3 regions of the Nostoc sp. ChiVER01 genome follow, and region 3 is predicted to be linked to each of the others. Evidence: predicted binding sites of a transcription regulator. Region 3 holds the regulator's gene; each other region holds the start of a gene.
What was found. Region 3 encodes NtcA, which controls nitrogen genes in cyanobacteria. Its sites were predicted from a motif close to TNTGTANNNNNNNNTACANA; they were not measured.
Positions count from the first base shown of each region.

Region 1: the regulator NtcA is predicted to act here: its motif matches at 6,733-6,752, upstream of rpe (ribulose-phosphate 3-epimerase).
Region 2: the regulator NtcA is predicted to act here: its motif matches at 1,917-1,936, upstream of glnA (type I glutamate--ammonia ligase).

Region 1 covers NZ_JAVRBS010000019.1:129,984-138,416, forward strand. The annotation lists gene RMY00_RS23340 (LCP family protein) at 1-937, opposite strand, end outside; gene RMY00_RS23345 (hypothetical protein) at 1,224-1,565, opposite strand; gene RMY00_RS23350 (AI-2E family transporter) at 1,789-2,964, shown strand; gene RMY00_RS23355 (serpin family protein) at 3,208-4,539, opposite strand; gene RMY00_RS23360 (S8 family serine peptidase) at 4,975-6,570, opposite strand; gene rpe (ribulose-phosphate 3-epimerase) at 6,779-7,486, shown strand; gene RMY00_RS23370 (HetP family heterocyst commitment protein) at 8,273-8,433, opposite strand, start outside.
Region 2 covers NZ_JAVRBS010000003.1:156,361-164,793, forward strand. The annotation lists gene RMY00_RS05280 (carboxymuconolactone decarboxylase family protein) at 1-33, shown strand, start outside; gene RMY00_RS05285 (putative quinol monooxygenase) at 195-629, shown strand; gene apcB (allophycocyanin subunit beta) at 1,192-1,701, opposite strand; gene glnA (type I glutamate--ammonia ligase) at 2,059-3,483, shown strand; gene RMY00_RS05300 (hypothetical protein) at 3,601-3,801, opposite strand; gene RMY00_RS05305 (class I SAM-dependent methyltransferase) at 4,089-5,144, shown strand; gene patX (heterocyst-inhibiting protein PatX) at 5,969-6,166, opposite strand; gene RMY00_RS05315 (FAD-dependent oxidoreductase) at 6,274-8,130, opposite strand.
Region 3 covers NZ_JAVRBS010000004.1:242,488-250,920, reverse strand. The annotation lists gene RMY00_RS07855 (aldo/keto reductase) at 1-33, opposite strand, end outside; gene RMY00_RS07850 (hypothetical protein) at 195-956, shown strand; gene RMY00_RS07845 (hypothetical protein) at 1,335-1,781, shown strand; gene RMY00_RS07840 (DUF3146 family protein) at 2,259-2,522, shown strand; gene RMY00_RS07835 (pre-16S rRNA-processing nuclease YqgF) at 2,623-3,075, opposite strand; gene RMY00_RS07830 (DUF3084 domain-containing protein) at 3,191-4,681, opposite strand; gene ntcA (global nitrogen regulator NtcA) at 4,850-5,521, opposite strand; gene fabI (enoyl-ACP reductase FabI) at 5,903-6,679, shown strand; gene hisB (imidazoleglycerol-phosphate dehydratase HisB) at 6,767-7,408, shown strand; gene RMY00_RS07810 (ABC transporter ATP-binding protein) at 7,562-8,433, shown strand, end outside.

The DNA of each region.
Region 1 (8,433 bases), on a different contig from region 3:
AACCCATTAGCGCCACTAATTCTTCAACTGTCAAGTTGGTATCAATGTGGTCTTTAACTACATCCAGAACTTTAGGTAATTGAGTTACAGTCGCTGGGTTGAGCGTTTGATCCATCAAGGCACGAATGACCATTTGCTGCCGTTGAATCCGACCAATATCTCCGAGTTCGTCATGGCGAAACCGTAGCAATTGTAGTGCCTGATCGCCATTGAGATGCTGCTTACCCGCCTTCAAATTGATGTACAAATGTTGAGAATCATCTTGGTACTTCATATCTTTGGGGACATAAACACTCACGCCACCCAAAGCATCGATTAGCTTGGCAACTCCTAAAACGTTAATTCGGATATAACGATCAATTCCCGCGCCACCTAAGAGATTGCTGACGGTTTTGGCAGTTAAAGCTGGCCCACCGTCAACATTGGCGGCATTAATTTTTTTCACTCCATACCCCTCTATTTCTGTGCGGGTATCTCTGGGAATGGAGAGCATAATTATTTTTTTCGTCTCTGGATCAAATTTGAGCAAGAGCATCACATCGGAAAGACCATCAAAGGAGTTTACCTGGGGCAGGTATTTGAGGTTTTTGGTTTCTGGGGGAGGATTTTGGATATCCGGGGGAAGTACGCTCATGCCCATAACCAAGAGATTTACCGGGCGAGTTAATTCTGAAAATCGCAGCACACCTCCAGAAATGCGATCGCTATCAAAGACTGCCTCCTCCTGTGGACTTAGCTGGGCTTGTTGCAAAGGCGTACTAGTCAAAGACACCGCCAAAAGCGCCCCTGCTGTTGCTGACACCATTGCAATCCCACTCATCCCTACCCAAAACCATAGCCAACGCCCGGATTTCGAGTTATGGGAGGGAATTCTTTTACTAGACTTTGAGGCTTTTCCCGACTGGTTTTCTTCCGCCGAACTTCTTTGAATGGTCACAGATTTCCTCACACTTACTCAATAATCAAATTCGGTAAATTTGCAAACTAAAAACATCTAAACAAATCAACCCATAATAACTAATTCTTAATTATCAGTGCTAATTTTTTTAATGTAGTGTCAACCACAACACTTATAGCAGCATTTTTCTTTCTTTTGGGCCAACCTAGAGATGTTTTACTGAAGTATGGCAATAATAAACTGGATTTGACTAGATATATAGATAAATCAATAGTAATTTTTTAGGAAATAGGTAAAACTACTGAAAAATTCCTGCCTTAAAAAATTAAGATAAGTACTTTCCTAGTACTCGTTCAGCTAAGGTAGAAAACCCTGGTAAACGCCCAGATTTGCCCTGCATCAGGCGCAAAATCAACCAGACACTTACTAAAAAGTAACCTGATGTCAGAAAGCTATTGAGGATAAGAAGACGTAGCGAAAAAAAATCTGAAGTTGCTGCTCCGGTAGCTAATAATAGATATCCCAACAGCCAAGTAAGCGCCAAAGTAATAGACAGACGACTAATAGCAAGTTGTTCCCGACTCCCTTGGCCCCGATAGAGAGTCCACAAGGACGGAAAAAAGCCGATGATTGGAATCAAATGTAAAAGCAACTGTGTTTTGGGCATTGGGTATTGGGCAATAATTAATAGTTCTTCTCCCCCTGCTTCCCCTGCTTCCCCTGCTTCCCCTGCTTCCCCCACTCCCCACTTTCCACTCTCTTTCGGTTCAAAATTTTCCATTTGGGTTAGTCTAACTCCTAAACTAGAAGGATGAATAAGACTCATATAGTTAGAGATAATAATCTGTAAAGAAAGATTTTATTTAGTTCTATCCAGCAATCAGCTTAAAATGCAGACACGCAAGCTACTCGACTGGTGGCAAACATTCACACCAATAGCGCGAATCGGCGCGATCGCGTTATTCCTACCGCTACTAGTTCTTAATGGTTGGGCACTTTCGGTATTTTTTAATTATTTCCATTCTCTCATAGTCATTTTAGTTGGAGCCTCAGTGCTAGCATTTCTGCTCAACTACCCCGTGAGCTGGATGGAGCATCATGGTGCTAGGCGAGAGCAAGTCGCTATTTTAGTATTTCTCTTGGCTTTATCGATTTTATTAGCCTTGGGTGTGACACTTTTTCCTTTGGCTCTTACCCAAGCTCAACAACTGGTGGCTCGTTTACCAGAGTTGATCGACTCTGGACGCTCTCAGTTAATGATATTAAACGAAAAAGCTGAGACTTATGGTTTACCGATTAACCTCGATGCTCTGGTAGTGCAAATCAACGATCGCGTCAAGGGACAATTGCAAGCGATCGCTGGACAAGTTTTAAATCTGGCAGTTGTTACAGTCACTAGCCTGCTAGATATTCTCTTGACGATGGTTTTGACTTTCTACCTCTTACAGCATGGGGGTGAACTCTGGGAAAGTTTAGTAGAATGGTTACCCTCTAAATTTCGTGATCCTTTTTCCAAAACAGTCCGCCTGAGCTTTCAAAATTTCTTTATCACCCAGCTAATTTTATCTACCTGTATGGCATCAGCCCTGATTCCTACATTTTTGTGGCTGAAAGTGCCATTTGGTCTACTATTTGGCCTAACTATTGGTTTGATGGCTCTTGTCCCCTTTGGCGGTTCTGTAGGTATCGCCCTGACTACACTATTGGTAGCGCTGCAAGATTTTTCAATGGGTGTGAGAGTCTTGATAGCAGCAGTAATTGTACAGCAAATTCTCGAAAACTTAATTGCCCCCCGAATTTTAGGCAGCTTTACTGGTTTAAATCCAGTGTGGATTTTAATTTCAGTCTTGACAGGGGCAAGAATTGGCGGACTTTTGGGTGTAATTGTGGCAGTACCCACAGCTGTTGTGATTAAGACTACTTTGAATGCCCTGCGTCTTGGAAACCTAAGTAGCGAGACAGACGACAGCACCACAGGCGAGATAACTGCACCTATTGCAGCAAACCAGTCCTCGAAAGCTGACGCTAAAAACACATTGAGTATTTCTGAAGCAACATTACCTTAAGGAGGCAGAAGTCAGAAGGGATTGATACTTCATTTTTTGAATAGTTGACACCAAGATTCCTTGAAACCTATCAAAGAGAAGGAGGCAGGAGAAAACCTCTGCCATGTTCGCGCACAGCATCTCGTAGAGAAGGGAAGAGGTTTGAGTAATGACGTATCTTTTCTTGTTCGGTGAATCTCGAAAAGAATGTTTCTAACTTTTTACCTACAATTTGGCTTAGTTTGTACTTTTCTTCATGCTTCCTCATTGTGGGTCAATGATGGAACCCGTAAACAAAACCCTTCCCGTCTGATTATCCCTAATGGCACAGAAGAAAGGACGATCAACAATCATTCGGAATGGTTCTGGTTCTTCTCTGAAAGCTGTTGCGACTATTCCTACTGAAGTAGCCGCAGCCGCTTCAGTGCCTTCTTCGTTCACTTCGACAAAAGTTTTATGCTTAACTTCACTAATGGCAAAATTTTTACCCATGCCTGAAAAATTGGCTTTGTTGCTGAAAGCCTCCTCCATGCCTAAAGCTTTTAAGGCATCATTAAGAGTAACATCATACTCACTTTTAAACCGGGGTAAGCGAATAAACCCTTTTTGTTTGCTGAACTGAGTCATCCATTTATCCCAGTTCTCAACATTCAAGTTTTGATAAAAAGCTTTCAGGTTAGAGTTTTGTTTCGGCAGGAAAATATAAAAGCTGAATTTACCATCTTTGCCATAAGGTAAACTTACCGCTTGAAACTGTTTGCTTTCATAATATCTATAGTCACCATCTTGTGACATCATCGGGTGTTGTTTTGGCTTGCCAGGTGTGGTATAAAAAGGGTATTGAGCAGTTTGACTTTTATCAAATTCTTGGCTCCATTTTCCTTTAAAATATATGGCATTAATTAAAAACAACACCTGACTTGGTTCAATTTTTTCAATTATTTTATCGATTTTGCCATTAGTGTTATCTTTTACCCAGTTATTGATAATATTAGGTGCGGCTGGATCTTGAAAATTTAAATTGCTGACCTTAGCTTTATAGAAATACTGTATTCTTTGGAGAAAGTCTGGCTGAAAGCTAAAATTTTTGTTTGCCCAAAGTGAGTTAGCAATATTCAGTTGCACTTTCGGGTCAGAATTGTCTAAAAGCTGCTTTAATGCCGCCGCGTAAGAAGAGTTGATTTCTGCTAGATTTAGCCCTTGTAATTCCAGAGTTTTTGCGATCGCTAGTTGAGTCGTGCCGCTAGCGCCGTTGTAGGTCATAGCTAAAGCGATCGCAACACTCGAAGGTGAGATAAAAACATTCTTCTGATCTCGATCCTTTTTCAGAACTTCTGAAAATAGTTTGAAGCCAAACCTATTGCTAGACTCAACAAGTTTAGTATCAGTCTTGAGTGTTTTTTTTTGCAATGGAGTTTCTGGTTGAGGTAAACCAGATTGGGCAAGGACACTTTTATTACTATCGACTTGAGAATACCCTAATACACTGCATAAAACAACACTTGCAGCTGCCATAGCATAGCGTCTGCCCAGGCTAACACCGTAACGTCTTTGCATGAAATTTTCTCTCATACTACTATATTTCTGCGGATTCATTTTACCACCTCACTTGCGAAAGATTCCCGAACTGTGATCATGGGTGACGCAGATACTGTGTCAATGATTAACTATTGCATTTGCTCCAATAGAAAAATGGCACTGTTACAGAAACTGTAACAGCAAGTTATTAGCTCAGAGGAATTAAACACAACTTATTAGAGTGGCTAAATCCTAATTGAAGGGGTGATGTAGACGAATTATAAAAATCTTGATTTTTAGGAGTTTTCCTATTTATCTATAAAAGTATTGTAGACTACTTAATCACAAAATAACCATCGCTATTGGTTTTTAAAGATAAAATCACGCTTTTTAGTACACGAAATACCAAAACTTTTGTAGGGACACACGGCTGTGCTACCCTACAAGGGAGTGTTATTTAAATGAATGAAAAACGCTGTAAGTTGACACAGATAAAAGTTGTGGCACACTATTTCAATTGATCGGTACACTCCACCAAGCTAAACCATAGGGTTGAATCGCTTCATTTAACTTTTGACGAAACTGGACGCGGATTTTGTAATTGCCAGCAGCAGCAACAGGGCAGAAAATGTGTTCTACACTATCAATTTGGCTGATTGAGGAGCAAACAGCACCAGCATCTGAATTTTGAGCATTAGCTTTTACTAAGTATAAATCTAGATTATTCAAACCGCGATCGCGGAAATTTTCGCCTACATCATATTGCTGGTTTTTATTTTTATCGTTGAGTTCTACCAATCGATCCCAACTCAGAGTAACAGCAACAAAACTCCCCTGCTTTAACGGTTTTGCTAATATATAGTCAACAGAGGTTCCAGCATTTACTGTACGATAATCCCAACCAATGGCAGGTACAGTTGTTGATGGCTGCCATTGACCACTACTAAATTGCTGATAAGCGCGAAATACATTTAAATGACCCGCTCCCATTTGGGCATCTAAGGGAATTTTTGGATCTTTATAAGCATCAGAATCTAGCCAGTTTTGATTTTTTTTATCAATTAGTGTCCGGCTCATTCCTAACAGTAAACCATCACCTCTATCTTGGATTTTATCTGCTGAATTCAGTAATACAGCCTTCATTACTTGATGATGGCGAGCATCAATGCTCCAATGTGGTTGTTTTGTCCGTATCTGTCTGTCACCAAATTCTTGCAATAGAGCAACACTAGCCGTAACTTGAGGCGCTGCAAAACTAGTACCTGTAACCTTGTTCGCTTTGCCATCTGGATTGAGCAAAGGAATATTATTCCCAGGAGCAACTAAACTGATAGCAATACGGTCATCAAGATTAAATTCCTTTCCAGCTAGCCTTCCGCTCACTCCTTGGTTAGCACCCGCTAGATTAGCCACATCTACTTTGTTAAAAACTCCTCCTCGGCGAGATGAAAAAGCCACGTTTATTCCGTTAAAATTATCTGTAGGAATAGGAATACCCCCCTTACCTTGATTGCCTGCGATCGCATATAAAACATCATGAACGCGACTAGACCAGTCAACACATAAAGTTAGTAAAGCATTGCCGTCTAAAGTAGCCTCTGGTCTAGGATCGCGGCTCAAAGGTTCACCAAAGCTAAAGTTAATCGCCCGCACATCGCCACCATTTTGTAGGGCTATATGCTGGGCTGACAAGCACTCTTCTGGCTGACCCATACTTTTAGTGGAACCCACCGCAGACGAATACAGTCGCGCTCCCGGAGCAACTCCCGGCAAAGCTTTGTCTTGGCTCACCATCATCCCAGCGACATTGTAAGCGTGGGGGTCAATACCACTATTTGATTTAGCTGGCCCATTGCGTAAGAACACTCCCGCTAAAGAAATGGCGCGATTTTTAGACACCGCCTTATCCCACCCAAACATTCCAGGCCGGCCAATTTCCACCTGACCAATAGCAATCTTGCGACCGATTAAATTATAAGGAGCTTGGTGTAGCCTCAGAGCGTCAATGCCATTAGTTCCTAGAGCAGATTCTAAAACCGAAGCGATTACCGGCGCACTCAGACAAGAAGCACTTAATCCCCAAATTATCCAGGTTAGTTTTTTAGTCATTTGTTATTAGTCATTTGTCATTAGTAGAGACGCGATTAATCTCATCTGTACAGGAGTTAGGAGTTATTATTCTCTCTCATCTCCCTCATCTTCCCCACTCTCCACTCCCCATTCCCTACTCCCAAAAAATCCGGGAACAAAATTATGAGTCTTGCTCAATGTTTTGTTACAATGCTTACAGACGAGGACGCTTAAAAACCCACCAGCCATGACTCAAAACCTATCTCAAAAACCCATTGTCATTTCTCCATCTATCCTATCAGCCGATTTTAGTCGTCTGGGTGATGAAATTCGGGCCGTAGACGCGGCTGGAGCCGATTGGATTCATGTTGATGTCATGGACGGTCGTTTTGTACCTAATATTACGATAGGCCCTCTGATTGTGGAGGCGATTCGTCCGGTTACAACTAAGACCTTGGATGTCCACTTAATGATTGTGGAGCCAGAAAAATATGTAGAAGGATTTGCTAAAGCAGGTGCCGATATTATCTCTGTACACTGCGAACATAATGCTTCACCTCACCTACACCGCACCTTAGGGCAAATTAAAGAGCTTGGTAAGAAAGCTGGAGTTGTACTTAATCCTGGTAGTCCTCTAGAGCTAATTGAATACGTTCTAGATTTGTGTGATTTAGTACTGATTATGAGCGTCAACCCTGGTTTTGGTGGTCAAAGCTTTATCCCTGGTGTATTACCCAAAATCCGCAAGCTGCGTCAAATGTGTGATGAACGCGGTCTTGACCCTTGGATTGAAGTGGATGGAGGACTCAAGGCAAATAATACCTGGCAAGTTTTAGAAGCGGGAGCTAATGCAATTGTCGCCGGTTCAGCTGTATTTAACGCTAAGGACTATGCTGAGGCTATTACATCAATTCGCAACAGCAAGCGTCCTACCCCAGAATTAGCCAAGGTTTAATTTATTTCTGGATTAACCATTCTCTACAAAAAATAGGGTGGGCAAATTGCTCGCCCTATTTTTATTTAGACATAAAAAACTGGAAGCTATTCAAGTTTTGAACTTCCAGTAGTTGTTATATAAATTGAAAATTTAGAAACTAGAGATAATCCAGGTTGGGAGGACTAGGATTACAATAGTCGAAAGAGAAGCGTATAGACCTACTAGTTTTACCAACTACGACAATAATTTCACCGTAACTTTTCTGTTTCCGTTCCTGTTATTGGTGTTAAGCGTTTGCTTTATTTAACTAAAGCAACACCAACCACAGGATAGAAAGTTTTATTAGCATTACTCTCATCGTCTGCAGTCGATGAAAGCTGTGTAAAATTTGGATTGGGGGAATCCACCTCCCCAAATTCTCTTTGCTGAGACTTCCTCAGAAAAAGAACCACCAGTAGCAACGGTTGTATCGTTGGTCTTGGTATAGGAGTTATTCACTCCATGAAATGCTGACTACTTTTGTAATAAATTTGATTGATTTCATAGTCAGAACTAATCATTGATTTTATTTATTAAAATTAACCTGTTTGCCGCCAATCACCTCTGTTTTGGTTTAAGTTTTAGTTGTTATTAGTTTACCAATATCTTCAGTATATATTTGCCATTTTGGCACATTTATGCAAACAAATATTAAATTAATCACTGCTGTAGAAAACCTACCACGCTAAAAATTTTAAAATAGCATAGTAGGCTTTCAGACACTCAATCAACTCTTGGGCAGAATCTGTGGATTCCAAATTGTTTTTAATTTACTCCACAGCGTTTCAAGGAAATATCTTGGCTGCCTTCTGGTTTTTGCTTTCCAACTACTTCAAGATAAGCAGGTCTTGAATCTTTTAGCATTTTTAGATTTTCACTTTGCTGTTGTTTTGTTCTATTGGTTTGAGAATTTTCTTTAAGCAAGC
Region 2 (8,433 bases), on a different contig from region 3:
AAAGTTATTGCTGCCAGACAAAAAAAGCAGTAGCACTCATTCGGCGAACTGTTTGCCGAAAGTATTTTAATATCTGAGAGAATGTAAGAAAAATCACGGCAGGCTTCATCAGCGATCGGCAGCGCACAACAAGTAATCTATTTTGTTAAAAGCTTGCTGTTATTTTTAAACTTTATTGTCGTGAACCAAAGAACATGGATAAAGTTATCGTCTGTTTTCAAAAAATAGTTATTTCTTTAATTCTGATAATTATGCTTGTCAGTTGCAGCGCGGCTTCCACCCAGCAAAAAGAGATAATGGTGCGTATCTCGGAAATTGAAATAGATTCCAATTATCTCAATGAATATAAAGCCATTCTGAAAGAAGAATCTGAAGCATCAGTCAGATTGGAACCGGGTGTTATTTCGATTTTCCCGATGTATCAAAAAGAAAATCCGACTGAGGTTAGGATTCTAGAAATCTACGCCAGCCGCGAAGAATACGAGTCACATCTCAAAACCCCGCATTTCCAACACTATAAAACCACGACGCAGAAAATGGTCAAATCGCTGAAGCTAGTTGATATGGAAACGATAGACGCAAAGACGATGACTAAAATATTCAAAAAGATAGAAAAAGGTGGAAAATGAGTTCAGAAAATAAATAATTCACGGCAGAAGATTTAAAGCGATAAATGAAGCTGATGACCTGCATATTTCGCTATTTAGGGACGACGGCGTGACCTATGGCACACCGACTTGGGTATGGATGTTTTACATCGTCAAACATCCATACCCAAAGTAGTTTTTAAATGCCTCAAATCTAATTCAATTGGGCACCTTTGATAGTAAAGTTGAACTATTTTTTCACTGCATCTGCAAGCCACCAAACCGCGATGCCTGACGCATCTAATTTAATACTCCTTGTTGATACTCCTTTTCCTAGAACCCGAAACAAAAGCCAACTGCGATCGCCTAACGTATCTAATTAATGATCAATGGTATTAAAAGCTATAACCCTTATTCTCCATAGCTTAGGGCTTTTATTAGTGCCATTAATTTTAGAGAGTTATGATTTTGCCCGCAAAGGGCAAAATCTTGAATAAAGCCCTTCTCAACGTCTAGAGTTCACAAAAAAGCGATCGCTCCATTGAACCAAAGTGCGATCGCTATTTATGTTTATGTCGGGGTAGACACCTTGCCCACCTAAAATCTAAATATCTATCTCGCTCAACTCACGTGTAATGTGATCGAATGGTTCATCCACAAAAGTAGTATTAACTACACCTGCTGCTGCCACTTGTTCCTTAATCAGATCCTTGAGAATTTGGATACCACGAACTGTAGGTCCAATAGGTACTCCTAAAGAATTGTAAGTTTCCCGCAGCCCTTGTAGCACACGCTCATCTAATACATTGGTGTTTCCAGCAACCAACGCATAGGTAGCATAGCGCAGATAGTAGTCCATATCCCGCAGACAAGCTGCATAACGACGAGTTGTATAAGCATTTCCACCAGGGCGAATCAATTCTGGCAGTTCTTCAAATAACTTTAAACCAGCTTGCTTGACAAGTGCAGCCGCATTAGTATTTATTGCCGCCGCCGCTTGTACTCGTGCTGTACCACTGTCAAAGTAAGACTTTAGGCTATCGATCGCATTCCGGTCAAAATACCGACCAGCTAAGTCATAATTCTTAATTAAACTTGTTACCGCATCGCGCATTCCTTCTTCTCCCAATCATTACTATTTATGGTTTGATATTTATTTGGCTGCACTTATGCACCAGTAAATTTTTGTGCTATTAAAAATAGATTCGGCACAAAAACAATTTATCCACTATCTATGGATTCTATGCCAAAGTTGACCCCTATATGATGAACTTTCCAGTTTTGTACAGATGATCCCTGAAAGGTTAATATAACCTGATAATCTAGATATCTGTAACACAAACTACAAAATCAGCTAATGTCTAGTATTTAAGATATTTCTGGTGTGTCACGGCCTGATTGAGATCAGCAGGGTTAGGATGCAATGTAAGATTCTGGTTTACTTTAGGAAATTGGTAGAGAAGGAGTAACAATGACAACACCCCAAGAAGTCTTGAAAAAAATTCAAGATGAAAAAATTGAACTGATTGATCTCAAATTCATCGATACAGTAGGGACTTGGCAACACCTCACACTGTATCAAAACCAAATCGATGAGACTGCATTCACTGATGGCGTACCTTTTGACGGTTCCAGCATTCGGGGTTGGAAAGCGATCAATGAATCGGATATGACGATGGTACTCGACCCCAACACTGCTTGGATCGACCCATTCATGGAAGTGCCAACACTAAGTATAGTTTGTAGTATTAAGGAACCCCGCACAGGTGAATGGTACAATCGTTGCCCACGCGTTATTGCCCAAAAAGCAATAGATTACCTGGTTTCCACTGGTGTTGGTGACACAGCTTTCTTTGGCCCTGAAGCTGAGTTCTTTATCTTTGACAATGCTAGGTTTGCCCAAACCGCCAACGAAGGCTACTACTTCTTAGACTCTGAAGAAGGTGCTTGGAATTCCGGTAAAGCTGGTACAGAGAACAAACCCAACTTAGGTTACAAACCACGCTTCAAAGAAGGTTACTTCCCAGTTTCACCGACGGATTCTTTTCAAGATATCCGTACAGAGATGCTGTTGACGATGGCACAATTAGGTGTACCTATTGAAAAGCATCACCACGAAGTAGCTACTGGTGGTCAGTGCGAACTAGGTTTCCGCTTTGGCAAGTTGATCGAAGCGGCTGACTGGTTGATGATTTACAAATATGTCATCAAGAACGTTGCCAAAAAACACGGCAAAACCGTCACCTTCATGCCAAAACCAATTTTTGGCGACAACGGTTCGGGAATGCACTGTCACCAATCCATTTGGAAAGACGGACAACCTCTGTTCGCAGGTGATAAGTATGCTGGTTTGAGCGACATGGCATTGCACTACATTGGTGGTCTTCTCAAACACGCACCAGCGCTGTTGGCAATTACCAACCCTAGCACCAACTCATACAAGCGCCTAGTACCTGGTTATGAAGCACCAGTAAACTTAGCCTACTCCCAAGGGAACCGTTCTGCTTCTATCCGTATTCCTTTATCTGGCACTAACCCTAAAGCCAAACGTTTAGAATTCCGTTGTCCAGATGCTACTTCTAACCCATACTTAGCATTTGCTGCAATGCTTTGTGCTGGTCTTGATGGCATCAAGAACAAAATCCATCCTGGTGAACCCTTAGATAAGAATATCTATGAACTCTCTCCAGAAGAACTAGCAAAAGTTCCTTCAACTCCAGGTTCTTTAGAACTGGCGTTGCAAGCACTAGAAAAAGATCACGCCTTCTTGACCGAATCAGGCGTATTCACGGAAGACTTTATCGAAAATTGGATTGACTACAAGCTAGGTAACGAAGTCAAGCAGTTACAGCTGCGTCCTCATCCCTACGAGTTTTACCTCTATTACGATGCTTAATTAAGTATCGTAGCTATCTAAATATATAAGTTTAGCCACCCTAGAGTAAAGGGTGGCTTTTTTTCCAGAGTTGTCAGTTGAGACTTTCACTCAAATCAACCTTAAAACTCCTGAAACTTAGCTCATAGAAGCATGACTTGGCCCATAAATCATCCGAGTATTAGCGTCTACCTTCCCTTGAATCGGGTTCCAGTAGTGGGATGCTTCTTCAGGAAGACCAAGTTCTTGTGCAGCCCGCATCAGCATTGATTGTTGGCGATTCTTGACTTGCTGATGTTCACGCACCATCAACGCACGAGATTTATCTGCGATAGACATAACCATAGTCCTCTCTATTTGTGAATATATAATTTTTGGTTGCTCTATAAACTACAATAACGAAAATTCTGTAACATAAGCTACTTTTTATAAAAGTTTATATTTACTTTTGCTGACAATATCAGCTGTTTTTCCCCAAAGTTCGAAAAATCTTTCCTAATCTACCTTTGATAGCTAAAATCATCTAGCTTCAGATTTGTCTCACCTTGGAGCCTTTACCTTTCCAACAATAGGTAATTTTTCGTTACAATTATTTACATAAACGTATCAAAACTTGAGCTATTTTTATGCCTGAGAGTTTAACTAAATTGACTTATCAAACCTTTCAGCAGGGCAAAAATTACTTTGGTCTGGCTCACAAAATATTAAATTCACGGTTGATGAACCTGGTATATCCGACACTTGGACAAAAGACCAAACCCATCCCGAATGAGCTTTTACTCAAACTTCAACAGAGATTGAATCAGTTGCTGGAAACAGACTGGCAAGATGCCCAAAAAGGTATATACCCAGAAAGTTTGCTGTTTGACAACCCTTGGGATGATTTTGTCCGCTACTATCCGTTGCTATGGCTAGATTCCCCTCAAATGTGGGAGCGGGTTCAACAACAGAATTACCAAGATTTTTCGCCCGAAATTGACACAGATGGTTATCCCAGCTACTACGTGCAAAACTTCCATCACCAAAGCAATGGCTACTTGAGTGAGTTGTCAGCTAATTTATATGACTTACAAGTAGAAATTCTTTTTGGTGGGGCAGCTGATCCAATGCGGCGGCGGATTCTCGCTCCTCTCAAGCAAGGGCTGAAAGTTGAGCCAGTTGCACCACGGCAAGCCCGTATTTTGGATGTAGCTTGTGGAACCGGGCGGACTTTGAAGTTGATTCGGGCAGCATTGCCGCAAGCATCCCTGTTTGGTACGGATTTGTCACCAGCTTATTTGCGTAAAGCAAATGAACTACTATCCCAAATTCCGGGAGAATTGCCACAACTTTTACAAGCAAATGCCGAAGAGTTACCTTATCTAGATAACTATTTTCATGCTGTAACTTCTGTTTTTCTTTTCCATGAGTTACCAGCAACTGCACGTCAGACAGTGATTGAGCAATGCTTCCGGGTAACAAAACCAGGAGGAGTCTTTATTATTTGTGACTCAATTCAGTTGAGTGATTCACCTGAGTTGGAACATATAATGGATTCTTTCCACGAAACATTCCATGAACCCTATTACAGGCATTACACCACTGATAACTTGCTAGAACGTCTACAGAGAGTAGGCTTTGAGAATATTGAGACGCAAGTCCATTTTATGAGTAAGTATTTTATTGCTCATAAGCCAGCATAAAACCTTCTCAAACATTTTCTTTAAGTAAACTTTATCTAAAAAGGGCAAATGCAAAATTTTGCATCTGCCCTTGGGTGTAGAATAATTAAGTGGACTGAGAGGAATTAGCAGATCCTTCTTAATATTTATTTCTTCGAGAGCCATCTGTGAGAAGAAGGAACCTGAAGCAAGTGTAGGTCAGCCCCTTTGGGGAAGTAAAAAGTCAAAAGTTAAAAATAGTAAGATTCGCTGCCAAGTGCAATAAACCTATACTACTTGTGCGAATCTATACTCTAGATAAGCTCAGATGCAGCGCAAAAGATTTTATGCTTGGGCAAAGCACGCCAAGGAGAAGATCAATTATTTCCTAATTGTAGATAGCCAGCTACTCAATATATGAGAAAACTTATTTGGGAATAAAGTGGATTTGCCTAAGACTAGTTTCCTCAACAAGTAAAATGTCTGAATTTAGATGTGTTTTAGATTAACTGATAGTCTAAGTAACATCTATGTTCTAGAACAGTTGAGAATTGAAACGCAAAGTTTCCCACCGAATATAAGCAACAGTTGTATAACTTTTGAGAAGTTGGTGATGCTGTTAATCGAGGCACTTAACTTAATTTGCGTTTTGCTCGTCAGGATTTACGCTAACTATATATACAAAGTTTGCAGTTGAAATACTAAGCGAACGCTGAAGATTTTCGTGTGTCAACTGTATATATATCTGTCAGAAAAGCTGTATAAATGATGTTAGTACAATACTGTGTTTTCTGACACTTTGTTTCCGTTGAAAAAAAGGCATTACCCTACAGTATTTAAACCACAACATAGATATTTTCGGATTTTTACGTTACTTCTCTACGCCCACTACCGCGATGACGTGGCGCATCATCTGAAGCTTGTTCAGATGCCGCCGAGCGCCACTGTTCCGAAGTAGGCGTGGAAGGCAGCCCATAGGATAAGTGATTGACCATTGTTTGGCAGTTAGAAGCTAAGGGGCCGAACATCAGACTCGAGACTAAAAGAGAAATGGCAGCACGCATAGCAGATGTCTATTTTGGAACTCTCCACTTCACTGATACTTAGCTTTTTGACTAATATCCGGACAATTCATCAAAAAGTATTCTGTTTTACTGAAAATAAACTCTTCTTATCCTCCGTTCAAATGCTCGACTAATAACCAATTACCAGAGTGGTTTTGATGACCCCACAATGTAACTAATTGTTCGTGAGGATAAGTGCGTAATTGCTCATCGATATGCGATCGCAAAGTCACAAGCTGCCAATTTTGCCCTTGATATGCGGCTGGTGCTGTGACAGTGAATCTGTACTCCTGCTGCTCCAAGCGGTAAAAAATGCCTTGGAAACAGTTACTTTCCCGAATTAATCCCTTGCCAAAAGTAGAGTCGGGGTACTCACTCGACGATGGGCAAGGACAATCACCACTAGCTGGATAGGCTTGTGGGTTATTTAAGTAATACAGTTGCCAGTGCAGCCAATCCGAATGATTGGGTGGAAGATTAAATAAAGGAATAATTGCTGCTTTTGAGCGATTATCTTCCAATAAAGCTGTTTGCAGCGCCCTAACAGATAAATCCCTCGGTTGGCAGTTTAACTCAACACACATCGCTGCTGCCATCCCTGCTGCTTGACCAATGCCCATAACCACAGGTTGTAATCTGGTAGCCCCATTAGCAATGTGGGAGACAGAAATATTCTTTTCGCAAGCCAAGAAACCATCTATTGTGGCTGGAATTAATGAACTGTAGGGAATTGTAAAAGGAGTTCCAGTCCAGCGTCCCCCCCATTGGATAGATTTAGGTTGCAGTGGGAATTGAACACCAGGATAATGATGGTCATTGGCGTAATTACCAATTGCGATCGCTTCTCTACGAGAGGCTCCGCCAACGCAAACGCCTGCCGTAGGATGCCCAAAGGGCTGTAGGGTGATCGCTTCATATATAGATGCAACTCTACCTCCAGCGATCGGCAAAATATCCTGTTCTCGGACAGTAGTTAGCCCTACTAAGCGGCGGCTTTCTCGGTAATAGGGATGCAGTGCAAAAGCTGTGGGGGTGTGAGGAAATACTTTTTCTGCTAAACCATAGCGACGACCAAGCTGATTTTGAATAAAGTGGGCAAAATTTTGGCTGTGCCAGCGAGATTCTTGGATAAATTCGTCTCTGGATACATTTGACTCTATCAATCGCTCTATTCCTTCGCCGTAGTCATTGCCACAGATTGGCCAATTCATCATAAACAGGCCATTAGGCAAACGTCCATAATTCAAAAATGTCTCTGCACCATAGCTATCCCAAGCACCTGTAAACTGCGATGGATTATAATTAGGCGCAGGCGGAATTTCTGGTGCCGTAGCTACGCCCGTCGTAGACATCGCTTCACCAAAGTCTTGCATAATTACTACATGAGTAGGCGCTTGCACTGGATATTTTTCAGTTAAAGAATTAAAAGCTACTGGGGCACTGGGTTCTCCCCACTCAGATTGCAATTCCCAGCCCCAGCGATAGGGTATCTCAGCTAAAGCCAATAAATCTCCTAATTCTGTGCCGTCGAGAATAATCTTGGCTGTGACAGCAAAATCAGCAAAGCGCACACCAGTAATAGAATCACCTTGGCGAAACACTTCTATTGGCACTTGTCCAGAAATCCAGTGCAGATTTGGCAATTCCTGCACCCATTCTGCAAAAATCTCTGCCCCAATCCGAGGATCGTAACTAAAAAAGCTTACCCAACTGTTATCTAATCCTCCCGGCTGTCGTTGCCGCAATTCCTGCAAAAACGCACCCCATAACCCAGTTTGAAAGGCTTCTAATTCGTTGCCATCGGGTGCGGATACTCCAGCCGAAGTTAGCATTCCTCCCAACCAAGGAAATTCACTTACCAGAATCGTTTTGGCTCCCCGTCGCGCCGCTTGGATAGCAGCCGCAGTGCCTCCGGTTCCCCCACCAACAACTAAAACATCCGCTGTGTATGTCTGATTAACCATTGGTTATACCTCACTGGAGTTTTGACATATTCTCCCCAGATAGCTTGGCATCAAACAAGATAAATTATCAGGACTTAGGCAAAATTTCCAAATAAATATTAGTTCTATATAGGGTTTCTATTTGATTGCGTGAAAAGACAGGTAGAGGAGCCAGTTGTGTGGGCGGGTTTCCCTACTGGAGCTAATTGGCGTTGTATTACCACCGAGAGTACGGCATTCTTTATTGTCAGGAAAATCAACTTTTTTTGCTAGCTAGATATACCGATTTTGAAAAAATGAGATAATTCCAAGTTTTGTACTCAG
Region 3 (8,433 bases):
TATACCAGTTTTTCCTAGCTGTTTGCTTTCCATGCTTCTAGCTCTAGCTTTCTGCCCCAATTATCTACCAGCTAGCCAAAGCTTTTTTAGCGATTCATCATAAATCCTCCCTAGTACTTAGACTTGGCGATTAGTTAATGCGCTACGAGGGGAATACTCTACTCAGGGCTTAAGTATTATATACACAGACACAGATGAAAATTGTAGAGGAAACCCGTACAAGATTGCAGCTAAAACATCGACCCCTCAGATATTGGTTCAACGGGTGGTGCTTTTTTATTTTCGGTTTAAGCTTTTTGATTTACTGTTTAGTTTTTAATTCTGCTTCAATTCATCTAACTTGCGATCGCCTTTCATCAAACCAAATTAACTGTGACTTGAAGCGGTTTAATTTGCTGGGAAGCATGGAAAAGCTTAAAATGTTTGATCCTCAAGAAGCATACATCCTGACAAAGACTAGTAGCAAAGGAGGAAAAAGCTATCAAGTTATTATTGTGACTCCATTTGGAGACTTTGATCTGCTATCAAATATTAGCTATCAAGAGAATGAGGAAGTTGTCTTAAAAATCAATAATTTTATTAACTCTGGGCAAACTTCCCTATTAGTGCAGCAGAATCAGCGTAATTATTTATTTTTCTTCAGTTTATTTATATTGATTATGATGGCGATCGCTGCTTATTTTGGCACGTCACCTGTAACTACCTGCACCTTCTATAAGAGTATCGATAAGGTATTTATTGAACGTAAAAGTTTGCGTGGTAAGCAAATTATTGAACATCCACTAGAAAATATTTTGCGTTTTGATATCCAAGAACAGCAATATAAATACTCTAAGCTTTACCGGGCGGTAATTGTGCTGAAATTTGGTGAGGTAATTCCAATTAATCCCCAATATACTGATGAAAAAAACGTTAGATATGCAGTTTCTAGGATACTCTCATTCCTAAAATTTTAACCGAAATTACCCCCAGGGTAACTTGCTGACCCAAACTTTCCGACATTAAATCCGTGCAGGTTATACAGCAACAAAAAAGATCCCCGACTTCTCAAAGAAGTCGGAGATCTGCGGCTTGCAATAGACATTGCCCCTGATGATACCTTCGAGTGATCTGGGCTGGATATATGCGCTCTTTTAATAGTCAATTAAGCTTTGCAGCCGTTAGGCGATTAAGTAAAGTTTTCAAACAAAATAGGGGAGTTTTGCACAATCGTTTCAATGCCCCTAATTATGTAGATTTGCAAATAAATTATATATGAAGTAGCTACTATCACTATATTGCAATGTTGATAAAGGTTATTGACTTGATGTAATTAACCAACAATTCATTAAAGTATGAAACCATTAGCATTAAGTAGTTCCTTGTTAGCTATTGTTGGATCGGTAGTCAGTTTAACACTGCCTGCAACAGCAATCAACGCAGCATACTTTGGCAAGACAACACAGAGTCTTTCATTGCCTATTACTCAGGGTCAGGAACTCAGGCTAGCGGAAATTCTTCTTCCTCGTGGTAAGTGGATAGTTAATTATTCCGCGACAGCTATAAACTTTGGAGCGAATGACACCGTGCGATGCTATGTCCGCGCCAGAGAAACAGGTCAGATTCTTTCTGAACACGTAGCCGTCGTTGGAACACAACAGGGTGCATCTCTGGCATCTACAATCAGTGGGGTTACAGTCGCTAACTTAAATGAGCCAACCACAATGCTTCTTGTCTGTAACCACGATAACACTGGTAAGACACCTATCATTGATGCTGGTGCTGAGATAGCCGCTTACTAAGCAAGCCCTTAAAGAATATTTGTAAAGTCTAATTTATGACTCGTCCTAGCGAATATAATTCGCGGCTACACAGGCAAAACCCACCTCCGTGGGTTAGCAAGCCCTTCATTTTGCACGCTTTCCACGAAGGTAGACTTCTCTGCGGGACGCTACGCAAACGCTTGTATAATAGCAAATTTTATTCACACAATGCTTTAAAACCTTGTTGCGTTATATAGTAGTCCTAAATCATTCGTGAACAACAAGATCCCCGACTTCTCGAAGAAGTCGGGGATCTGAAGCCCCTAGATTTTCACAAATAAAATAGGATTGCTATAGCCGCGACTTCAGGATACTGGAATCGTTTTGCTCATAACACAACCTAGTCAACTACAAATACCTACTTTGTCAGTTTGTGTAATTAAGCTATGTTTGGTAAATAGAATAAGTAGCCAGCCTATATAAGCGGCTGTTATTTCACACTTGACATAAAGCATTGTGAGTGCAAAACGTCTGCCAGAAACCATTGCCCATGTCAGAATTACTCGCCAATCCTGGCAACACGGCTTCCTTGAAGGCGAAGTGAATGCTGGTGAGTTTGAGTGGCATTTTCAGTGGCATTTTCGCCGGGGAGAACTTGCCGTCAAGCCTTCCCAAGGCCGCGCCTTAATCAAAGAACCCCTCGGTCGATTTTTAGAGCAACAAGATTATCAGCTAGAGCCTGGAGGAGATTATGCTTTTACTATTCGGGCGGAACTTTAAAAGTTAGAAGCCATTCAATTTTGGATTTTAGATTTTAGATTTTTGCTTGAATCCAAAATCCAACTTGCGCTGGAAGCGCACCAGAGGTGCGACCCAAAATCTAAAATTGGCTGACTGTTGATTCAGTGAGACGATTTAAGTATCTTTCGATTAAGAGGATGGCAACAATGTCATCTATCGGTCTTGGTGGCTGTCGTAGACCCTGTGGCAATAGTTTTATTAACCCTTGGGGCGGGAACATTTGCCAATAGCGATCGCGTGCTTCTAAGGTTGTGTAGCGCTCATCGACTAAAATAATACTCAACGGTTCTGTCAATTCCTGATATAGTTTCTGTCTCCACTCCTTGGCTGTAGTTTGGTCGCCCATCACCATCAAAGAGATCGGAAACTTTTGACGCAGTGTCTCAATACTAGCGATCGCCTCTTTTGCTAAGACGACCTGATGATAATACAATTGTCGATCCAGTCCCATCACCGCTAAACCACACTTATCTCGACCTGGATCAAATCCCAATATGACTGGTTGCGTTGGTGAAAATTCCGGGAAAGTCATAATAAATTAAAATTAAAAATTAAGAATTAGAAATCAATAAATTCAATCACAGCAACTATTTTGACTGCTGTTGGATATGTTTAAATCTTACTAATAAGAGTGTGCAAATAATGTTTTAAGTAGTAAAAATAATTTGTCCGTTGACTATTGCCACTAATTTTACTCTCAATGGCCCGGCTGTATAAGTGTCCTCTGCTGCGATCGCTTTAATCTCTAATGGTTGATTGTATTGTCTTAATTGGCTAACAAAGCGTAAGAAAGTCCCCTCTACTTGTACATCTTCGACAATTCCGGCATTACGGGCCCGAAATTGGGAAGCAGAAATCAATATTTCCAGTCGCTGCTGTAACTGATAGGATGTCATGGTTTTAGAATCAGCAGTCGTTGTGGCTAGCACTGCGCCTCCCGAAAAAACCAGTTGATTACGGGCTATATCGGCGAAAAATTCTATCTGCTTTTCTCCTCTAACGTAATTACCAGCCGAGAAAATTCGCACCACATATTCTTGACCATCGGCAATCTGCTTGCTCAACTGGTCAATCCTATCCTGAGTCACGCGCAGTAGCTCTACATTTGCAGGATTCGCCCCAGGCTCACTTAATCTGAGGTTGGCGTTGCGATTGGCTTCTTGTAAAAGTTGTATCACTGCCTGACGAGCAGCAGCAGGTTGGGTAACACGAACTACAGCAGCAGCCAGAACTTGACTACGAACTAAGGCTAGCTTACCTAGACGCAGATCGCGGTAGGACTGATAATATTTTTCTAACCTGGCAACTTCCATTTCTAGTTGCTCCTGTTGTGCTTCCAAGTCTTTGAGGCGTGATTCCCGTGTGGCAATTACTTGCTCTCGCGCTGCTACTTCTACGTTACGCTTTTGAATCAATTGATCGAGTTGGGAAATTTTTTGATCGCGTACTTCTATACCTTCTTGGCGATTAGCAAGTTCGCGATCGCGTTTTTCAATAGCTGTTTTGGCTTCGTCAATAGCTTTTTTAGCTTCAGCATACAGTCGTTGACGTTCTGTCTTCAGTAGTTCAACTGCCGCTTGTAGCTCCTTTCTCTGATTGTAAACGCTTTGCAATTCAGCTATAGCTTTTTGGTATTGAGGTACAACTTGTTCTAGCTGACTTTGAGTGCGTTGGAGTTGAGTTTGAGTTTGAGCTTGTTGACTAATAGTGCGGTTCAACTGAGCTTGTGTTTGGCGTTGTTTGGCATTCGCCGCCTGCAAATATTGATTAATTACCTGCAAGTCTTGTTGTGCTTTTGTTTGGGCAATTCTTGCTTGGTTTAGCTCACTCTCTACCTGACTTTTTTGAGTTTCTGCGGTTTTTAGCTGTTCCCGCTTCTGTCTGAGGTCTGTTTGAATATCTTCTAATTCAAAGACTCCCTTTCGCAAGCCTTCGTCGGCAGCGAATAAAATCCCTAATGTTGATGCAGAAATCAAACCGCCCGTAAAAATAGTTACTAGTACAGCAGTATTTTTTGGACGAAGGTTAAAAAGTGAGAGGCGGGCTTTGCCAACTCGTGTGCCGATGCGATCGCCCACGGTTGCAATTACGCCTCCCAGAATTAAAATTGCTGCGATGAGGATGTATCCGGTGGTCATCTTTAGCTACCGAAATCCTTCCAGATACAGCCTACTACTTTTAAGCATTGTCTGGAAAGAAGTGGAAATTGGCAATAGCTGAAATTACTCAATTTTAGATTTACCTCTAGCTATTAGTGTCATTTTTCAAAATAAAACACGCGCCGATTCCCCTTTCTCCAATTGATTTTATGTGAATTGCCTACTTAAGGTAACAGGTTTGTGCACAGTAATTTTCTTTTTGTGGATAGAAATCATCTTTTTCTCACGCAAATCCCCTAGTAGCCTAGTAACAGTAACACGAGTTGAACCAATTGCTTCTGCGATCGCTTGATGAGATAACTTCAGATCAATTGTGATCCCATCTGCACAAGGAACTCCAAAATCTCGACAAAGAATTAGCAAAAAACTCACCAACCTAGAACCCATATCTCGGTGAGCGAGAGTTTCAATCATCATCTCTGTTTGTAAAATGCGCGAAGACAGACCTCGCAGCATTAACATTGATAATTCTGGATTTTCCTTGAGTGCTTGCTCTACTTGTTCAATTGGTGCTGACAGTAATTCCGCAGGCGTAAATGCAACCGCATGGTAAAACCGATCTGACTTATTTCCCGTCAGCAATGACAATACACCAAAAACACTATTTTCCCGCAGCAACGCTACCGTTATTTCCTCTCCTGCCTCATACACCCTAGAAAGTTTAACAGCACCTTTCAAAAGAAAATAAACTCGTTCGGCAGGATCGCCAGGAAAAAAGATCGTTTTATTGCGTTCAAACGTTTCCACAACTGGCGGAAACGCCCCGGTCGCCATCTGACGAAATACATTTGCTAGGGCTTTATCTTGTGTCACGATCATCTCCCTTCCCCTACCCAATGCCGGAAAAACAAAAACTGATTACCTAAGAATACACCCGAAAAATGAATAAAGCACCGTCAACCTTTCTGTACTTTCCTATACTCAAACTAATCTCTTCATAACTCTTTGTTTATAATGATACATAATTGGTGATCCTTTCAGCTACAAATTGTTGATAAGTACTTCCAATAGCAGTATTAAAAAGGGTTTTTTAAAGAACAAATAAAGTTATTTTGGAAATATCTTTAGGAAAAATCAAGATTTTTGTCATAGCAAACACTCTTACCAATATTCATTTTTGCAAAGCCTGTATAAAACAAAGACAAAACGTGCCTCAGATTCTAGTATGCTCCTAGATGATCGATCGCATTAACAATTTATATGCTAAATCTGACTGGAAAAAATGCTCTTGTTACAGGTATTGCCAATAACCGCTCGATCGCCTGGGGTATCGCCCAACAGTTGCACCTCGCCGGAGCAAACCTGGGTATTACTTACCTACCCGATGAACGCGGCAAGATGGAGAAAAAAGTTGCGGAATTGGTAGAACCCCTCAACCCCAGCTTATTTCTTCCCTGTAATGTCCAAAATGAGGAACAGATTCAATCTACCTTTGAGACAATCCGTGAAAAGTGGGGAAAGCTAGATATCCTCATCCATTGTCTTGCCTTTGCCAGCAAAGATGATTTGACTGGAAATTTTAGTCAAACCTCTCGTTCTGGCTTCAACACCGCCTTAGAAATTAGTACCTACTCATTAGTGCAGTTAACTGGTGCAGCTAAACCTTTGATGACAGAAGGAGGTAGTATCGTTACCCTCACATATTTAGGCGGTGTTAGGGCAATCCCTAACTATAATGTCATGGGAGTTGCCAAAGCTGGCTTAGAAATGAGTGTGCGTTACCTAGCCGCCGAACTAGGGCCACAAAATATCCGCGTCAATGCCATTTCCGCAGGCCCCATCCGCACCTTGGCATCTTCAGCAGTGGGTGGGATTTTGGATATGATTCATCATGTAGAAGAAGTAGCTCCCCTACGACGCACCGTCACTCAGCTAGAAGTGGGTAACGCTGCCGCTTTCTTATGTAGTGATTTGTCTAGCGGCATTACCGGACAAATTCTATATGTAGATGCAGGATATGAAATTATGGGAATGTAAGATAATTTGGGGAGTGGAGAGTAGGGGGAGTAAGCGAAGAATTATTCTTGCCCATTCCCCACTCCCCATTCCCCACTCCCCATTCCTATGCAAACAACCAATCGCCAAGTTAATTCAAACTACGACCAGTCAACTAAAACCCCTCGGATTGCCACTGTTCACCGCACCACTGGCGAAACTAATGTGCAAGTTACCATCAATCTGGATGGTAGAGGAACTTGCACAGCAGCAACAGGTGTTCCGTTTTTAGATCACATGTTGCATCAAATTGCTTCCCACGGGCTGATTGATATAGATGTTCAAGCCAAGGGAGACTGGGAAATTGATGACCATCACACCAACGAAGATGTAGGTATTACCTTGGGCCAAGCCTTTAACCAAGCACTAGGAGACAGAAAAGGCATTGTCCGCTTTGGTAATTTTCTTGCGCCACTGGATGAAGCTTTAGTTCAGGTAGCCCTAGACTTTTCTGGACGCCCTCACCTCAGTTACGGCTTACAAATTCCTACCCAGCGTGTAGGAACCTATGATACTCAACTCGTGCGCGAATTTTTCGTGGCACTGGTGAACCATAGCCAAATGACACTGCACATTCGGCAACTGGATGGCATTAATTCTCATCACATTATTGAAGCGACATTTAAGGCGTTTGCAAGAGCAACCCGGCTGGCGGTGGAAATTGACCCTCGTCGTGCTGGTCTAATTCCCAGTTCTAAAGGCGTTTTGTAAAGCTAACCAGAATTATTTGCTAGGACTAATATTTTTAGTGTTGACTCAGCTACTCTATTTACGACAATTGACACACAGGTTAGTGATGGTTATTATCAGCCTATTGGGTAACTTGTAATTAGTGCCAAGCTGGTAATTAGTAATTGAACTGAGATGAAGTCTGTTGCAGATGACCCTGATTCTCAACTTAATACGACGGATACTCCGCCAGTAGTCCTGACTTCTGAGTTGCGAAAAGTTTATCGCACTGGTTTTTGGCTAAATCAAAAAGTCGTATCTCTCAAAAACTGTTCTTTAACAGTTTATAAAGGTGAAACCTTTGGGTTGCTGGGGCCAAACGGTGCTGGTAAAACCACCCTTTTAAAATTGTTGCTGGGGATTATTCGCCCTAGCTCTGGACGGGGATTATTGTTGGGTAAGCCAATAGGCGATCGCACTATCAAGCAACATATCGGTTATCTGCCGGAAAATCCCTATTTGTATGACTATCTCACTGGCTGGGAATTTTTGCAGCTAGCTGCCGGGCTATTCCAAATTCCCCAAAGTGTCCAACGCAAACGTATTCCTCAACTGCTGGAATTAGTGGGTTTATCCCAAGCCGATGCCCGCAAAAAGTTGCTGCGTCGCTATTCTAAAGGAATGCTACAGCGTGTTGGTATGGCACAAGCGCTAATTAACGAGCCAGATTTGGTTTTTTTGGATGAACCGATGTCTGGTCTTGATCCTGTAGGACGCTACCAAATGCGAGAAATTATCCTGGCGCTAAAAGCTGCTGGAAAGACGATTTTTTTTAACAGTCACGTTCTTAGTGAAGTAGAACAGATTTGCGATCGCATTGCCATCCTCGCTCAAGGTGAATTAATTTGCTCTGGTTCCCTTAATGAACTCTTAGGCGGAAATAACACATATCATGTCAAAGGTCAAGGTGGTGACTGGGAAATTCTTCAAAAATGGATACCCACTCTCAGATTTGAACCTGATGGTTCCTGGCAAGGTACACTACAAGACGATTATTATGATTTTCT